DNA from 2 places in the Brevibacillus sp. HB1.3 genome. Region 1 is predicted to be linked to the other one. Evidence: riboswitches for the same ligand, from Rfam matches in the RefSeq annotation. Region 1 holds a riboswitch; the other holds the start of a gene.
The links. Region 1 has a riboswitch for S-adenosylmethionine ahead of metK (methionine adenosyltransferase). Riboswitches for the same ligand answer to the same signal wherever they lie in the genome.

Region 1 (3,166 bases):
CATACAAATTCCTGTGCAACAATTGACCCAATAATTGGATGACTCTGCTCCTAAAAGAAAAAGAGCCCAGTAGCAACACCAGGCTCTTTTTATGTCTTTGGAATATTAGAGTTGAGCAGCCTCTTGCTTCAGAACTTCTGCTTTGTCTGTTTGCTCCCAAGGAACATTCAGGTCATTGCGTCCGAAGTGGCCATATGCAGCTGTTTGTTTGTAGATAGGACGACGCAGGTCGAGCTGCTTGATGATACCAGCAGGACGCAGGTCGAAGTGTTTGCGAACCAATTTCACCAGAGCTTCTTCGGAAATGGTACCTGTGCCGAATGTATCTACTGCGATGGAAACTGGTTGTGCTACACCAATTGCGTAAGCAACTTGTACTTCGCATTTGTCTGCGAGACCAGCAGCCACGATGTTTTTCGCTACATAACGAGCTGCGTAAGCACCGGAACGGTCAACTTTCGTCGGATCTTTACCGGAGAACGCACCACCGCCATGACGAGCATAACCGCCGTAAGTATCTACGATGATTTTGCGGCCAGTCAAGCCAGCATCCCCTTGTGGTCCGCCAATTACGAAACGGCCAGTTGGGTTGATGAAGTATTTGGTTTCAGCGTCCAACAGTTCAGCTGGAACAACTGGTTTGATTACGTGTTCAACCAGATCTTGCTTGATTTGCTCGAGAGTTGTTTCAGGAGCATGTTGGGTAGAAATAACAATTGTATCGATACGAACTGGTTTGTCGCCATCGTACTCAACGGTTACTTGTGTTTTTCCGTCAGGACGGAGGTAAGCAAGTGTTCCGTTTTTACGTACTTCAGTCAGGCGACGAGCCAATTGGTGAGACATGCTGATTGGAAGTGGCATCAGTTCAGGTGTTTCATTGCAAGCAAAACCAAACATCAAACCTTGGTCACCAGCACCAATTGCTTCGATCTCAGCATCAGTCATTTTGCCTTCGCGTGCTTCCAATGCTTGGTCTACACCAAGTGCAATGTCAGCGGACTGCTCGCCAATTGCAGTAATAACACCGCAAGTGTCAGCGTCAAAACCAAATTTCGCACGGTCATAGCCGATTTCACGAATGGTTTCACGAACGAGCTTTTGGATATCCACATAAGTGTTTGTAGTGATTTCACCTGCTACGAGAACCAAACCAGTAGTTACGGAAGTTTCGCAAGCTACGCGAGCGTTTGGATCTTTGGACAGGATCGCATCCAAGATGGAGTCGGAAATTTGGTCACAAATTTTATCCGGATGTCCTTCAGTTACAGATTCGGATGTAAACAGACGACGACCTTTTTGCAAAGCCATGAGAAAATACCTCCTTTGACCTCATACAAATAGTGTGGTAGCCGAGTTAGGATTTTATCTACGTAAACGCAAATAAAAAACCTTTTCCAATTTTTAGGAGGAAAAGGTTTGAGCGTTTTTTGCTTCCTTCATCCTCTTATCGGCCAGAACAGATGTCCGTTCTGCTGGTTAGCACCGCTCTAGCTCGGTTGCCGGGCTTCATAGGGCCAGTCCCTCCGCCTGCTCTGGATAAGAGTATCCATTACGGATAATAGAATAATTGTTTTTTTCAGAGATGTCAATAGGAAAATTTTTACTTATAATTGATAGGCTTTTGAAAGTACTACCACTACCTCGGCGCGAGTTGCTCTTCCATTCGGTTTAAAGGAAGAACCGTACCCATTAACCCAATTCCTCGAGGTCAAAGCCTCGATGGCAGGAGAAGCCCAGTGACTCGTTGGCACATCCCGATAATTCGAGGTACCGTGATTATACATCAACACATTACGTGCCCGCGCGATCATTATCGCCATCTCTGCACGCGATATCGGCTGATCCGGCTTCATTTCATTCTTCGGGTACCCTTTCAATATTCCCAATTGATAAGCTACGCCTAGGTTGTGATACGCCCAGTGCCGCTTTGGCATATCCCGGAAGGTCGTTTTTCCTGTATAGGTAGTCGCTACCTTAGAACCGGTCGCACGCATCGATTTAAGCAGCATCGTCGCAAACTCCGCACGGGTCACTGCCTGATTCGGCTTGAATGACGCATCATTAAACCCATTTACAATATCGCGAGAGCTAAGTCTGACGATCTCTGAGCGCGCCCAGTGGTCCGAAATATCGCGATAACCCGCTATCAATTTCTGCTGCGTCACCGTGAGTCGGTACGATTCATATTTGAACGAAGTACCACTATTAAGGCGCACATAATATTTTCCTGGCTGCAAACGCAAACCGATAATATCGTTTCCTCGCTTCGACAGCTCCGCTACCTCATTCGTCGAAGCAAGCGCATAGTTCAAGTTTCGATCGCTATAGAGCGCGAAACGAAAGCCGCTATCGACAGGAATGTACGGCGCTCGGAACGTCACATACGATTCACTATTCACAGTAAATTGGAACCAGTCGGAATCGGTAGCTGTCGGTATCGTGCCTGACATAACTGTCCCACCGCTTAGCGGAGACGCTGTTTGATAGGTGTCATTCGGCTCATTAAAATCTTTTTTTACTGGCGTGTATCCCAGATCCAGCTGATATTCGCCATTCACCGCATTGCGATTGTACTCACTCACACGGATGTAATACTTGCCTGGTGACACTTCTTTTTGGACGCGCTCTGTCGGATTGTCTTTTGTTCCATTATCGTAGGTAGGGTCCCAGACAACCATCTTTTTACCGAGCTCTTGTTTACCAATACTCAGCAATAAATCGACACGCTTGTTATCAGGACTAACCGTGACATCCAAATGCCCGTATTCACGAACATAGTAGGAGAACCAATCCTGATCCCCTTCATCGTGAAAATTGCCTGTTACACTGATTTCGTTGCCTACGAGTGGCCTTGCCGTCTCTTGCGTATCGTTCGGTTCGTTACGGTCCGGATTGATGGTAAACTTACTCGTCAGCACGTAGGTAAAAGCGTTGTTGACCCCTCCGTTACGCATTAACCGGATATTCATATTTCCCGCTTTGACCGGGACAGTAATCGTATCTCCATTCCCGAAGTACTGCGTAATCGGCGGACGATTCTCTGGGTAAAAGGTAGCTGCCATCGCGGAAGAAACACCAGATGTCACTGACGCTGTGAAGCTGACCTTCCCATCGTAAGGGATGTCCATCTTCAGCCAGTCTATCGTGTCTTTTGGTCCCAAAT
Region 2 (3,166 bases), 310 kb from region 1:
TGGTACCTGATCGTCAAAAACCGTTTTGATAAAATTACGGGTCGTTTGCTCTTGCGGATTGCTGAACACATCCAGAACAGAGCCTTGCTCGATGACGACGCCGTTTTCCATGATGGCTACTTGGTCGCAGATTTTCTTAATGACCTGCATTTCATGGGTAATCAGCACGATGGTCAGGTTAAACTTTCGATTGATGTCGAGCAACAGCTCCAGAATGGATTCGGTTGTTTGCGGATCGAGAGCGGAAGTCGCTTCGTCACAGAGCAGAATTTCCGGATCGGTTGCAAGTGCACGAGCGATGCCCACCCGTTGCTTTTGTCCACCGGATAGCTGAGAAGGATAAGCGTTTGCTTTATCAGACAAGCCAACCAAGCCGAGAAGGTCTTCTACCTTGCGCTTAATGACATCTTTGGGGACGCGATTCATCCGCAAGATTTCCGCCACATTGTCAAAGACATTATAGGAAGAGAGCAGGTTGAAGTGTTGAAAAATAATCCCGATCTTTTTGCGAGCTTGCCGCAGCTCTTTTTCCTTGAGGGTCAGCATGTTCTGGCCATTGACGATCACAGAACCGCTGGTCGGCTTCTCCAACAGGTTGATGGTACGGAGCAGGGTACTTTTCCCCGCTCCGCTAAAGCCGATCACCCCGTAGATTTGCCCTTTTTCCACCTGCAGGGATACGCCCTTCAATGCTTTTACCTGCTTGTTTCCTACTTGATACGACTTATGAATATCGGTTAGCTGTATCATAACGAGTTCTCCTTGTTGTTCTTGATGTTCCTGGCGTCGAGCTTACCAGGACGGCAGTACAGCTCCTTCAAAGCGTTCGTCGATGAATTTTTTCACTTCTTCCGAACGGTAGATGTCCACCAGCTTTTTGACGGCGGGGTTGTCTTTGTTGGTTTCGTTGACTGCCAAGATATTTACGTATGGAGAGTCAGCCGTCTCAGCGAAGATCGCGTCTTTTTTCGGGGAGTAGCCAGCTTCCATTGCGAAGTTCGTATTAATCGAAGCAACCTCTACGTTGCTCAGCGAGCGTGCCAGGAAAGCAGCCTCCAGCTCTTTGAATTGCAAATTTTTCGGGTTTTCCACGATGTCCAGTGGTGTTGCGTTGTCACCCACGCCATCCTTGAGCTTAATCAAGCCCGCTGCCTGATAGAGCAGCAAGGCACGTGCTCGGTTGGTCGGGTCGTTTTGAATGCCGACAACGCCGCCAGCCGGGATGTCCTCGACTTTTTTATGCTTGGTGGAGTACAGACCCATCGGGTACGTCACGGTTTTTCCGACCTCGACGATCTTTGTTTTGTGATCTTGATTAAACTTCGCCAAGAACGGGATGGTTTGGAAGCTGTTTACATCGAGATTTCCTTTATCGAGAGCTTGGTTCGGCTGTACGTAATCGTTGAAAACGACGACTTCGACATCGAGTCCTTTGCCTTTGGCGACTTCTTTTACTTTGTTGAGAATTTCTTCGTGTGGGCCGCCAGTGACACCCACTTTGAGTGAGGTTTGCTCAGCAGCAGTGCCACCGTTAGCAGGCGCAGCTTCTTGTTTACCCCCGCAAGCCGTTACGAGCGATGCAGCGAGCAGTAGTGTAGTGAGTAGTAGACCAGTCTTTTTCATGAAAATACCCCTTTTCTCTGGATGTAAGATGGAAAAGAAAAAAGCCTCTTCCGACAGAAGAGGCGAAAACTGCAAGTATGTAACCACACTGCAACAATACCTCTCTTATCTGTCGGAATAAATTCCGCTGGATTTGGCACCGTATCGTTTGCGATAGGTTGCCGAGGTGTCATAGGGCCAGTCCCTCAACCTCTCTTCATAAGAGAATGTGCTATGAAATTATCATTCCAAACATTGTTGTTAATTCTTATTTGGATAGTTGGATTATAACGACTGATTTTTTCGGTGTCAACAGTTTTTGCAAACGAATGACTTGGTGGAAAAATGTGAAATTGATCTAAATACGAATATTCTATTGAAGAATGAAAAAATCATATGTATAATGAGAGCGAATGAACCCGATGCCAGCTATCGCAGGTGATGACATGACTCTCGTGGACTCCAATGAAACTAGAAAAAAGCTGTCTGCCATCTATAATGAGATAGCAAAAGAGTTGTTCGGATTTGGAACGACTTTGCTCCGAGTCACGATTGAAAATCAAATGATTACGTTCCAAGCTAAGCATCGCCGCTCTCCGCGCTCACAAGCGTTGGAAGGAGAAGCACCGGCCCTTAAGCTCGAAGTCGATTTTCGCATGTCCCTTCTTTATAAGAAGAGACTGAGAGAACGACTGGAAGAAGAGATGGGGTTGCCGTTGGAAGCCGTGCTCAGGGACTATGATGCGCCTACGCAGTGGGCGATCACGAATGTTATTTTAGCTGAATCAGAACTGAATACCTGACGCAATCGTTCGGATTTTCTCTTTTGATCTATCTTAAGGGGAGACCGTAGACTTTGCGTAAAACGGGTGTCACTTCTCTTTGTTTACGAAGAAAAGTGCTCTTGTTTAGAATGATACGTTCTAATCAAGGGTACTTTTCTTTTTATTGTATCACCATATTTTGTCATCAAATGAACCCAACTGGAGGAGAATTACGATGAAGAAATTACTTGCTGGAATCCTGTCTTTTTCTATGATGTCACTGGCTCTCGCTGGCTGTGGCAGCAATGGTCAACCACAAGCGGGGGGAGCTGGCGGCGAAGCCAAGGGCGAGCCACAAAAGCTGGTCATCTCTACATGGGGCTTCTCCGAAGACTTTTTCCGCAAAGAAGTATACGAGCCGTTTGAAAAAGAACATAACGTGAAAATCGTGCTGGAAATCGGGAACAACGCAGAGCGTCTGAACAAAGTTCGCCAAGGAAGCTCCGATGTAGACTTGATCTACCTCTCTGACTACTATGCACAGCAAGGGATTGAGAGTGGCGCATTTGAAAAAATCGACCGCAGCCGCATCCCGAACCTGGATCAAATCTACGACATCGCCAAAGCACCACTGGGCGAGGAGTACGGTCCAGCTTACACGATTGGCCAATTCGGGATTGCCTACAATCCAAAGCTCGTAAAAACTGAGATCAAGGATTGGAAAGATCTGTGGAACCCAGAGCTGACAGGCAAGCTGACACTGCCAAGCATTACGTCCACAACTGGTCCGATGGTTCTCG

Region 2: linked by a shared signal. The riboswitch ahead of HPY31_RS06480 (MetQ/NlpA family ABC transporter substrate-binding protein) and the one ahead of metK (methionine adenosyltransferase) in region 1 are both predicted to bind S-adenosylmethionine.

The regions. Positions count from the first base shown of each region.
Region 1 is NZ_JABMIT010000002.1:81,389-84,554, forward strand. It holds gene metK (methionine adenosyltransferase) at 106-1,311, opposite strand; SAM riboswitch class I at 1,445-1,546, opposite strand; gene HPY31_RS05110 (S8 family peptidase) at 1,608-3,166, opposite strand, start outside.
Region 2 is NZ_JABMIT010000002.1:395,260-398,425, reverse strand. It holds gene HPY31_RS06485 (methionine ABC transporter ATP-binding protein) at 1-750, opposite strand, end outside; gene HPY31_RS06480 (MetQ/NlpA family ABC transporter substrate-binding protein) at 793-1,623, opposite strand; SAM riboswitch class I at 1,726-1,828, opposite strand; gene HPY31_RS06475 (hypothetical protein) at 2,049-2,405, shown strand; gene HPY31_RS06470 (ABC transporter substrate-binding protein) at 2,602-3,166, shown strand, end outside.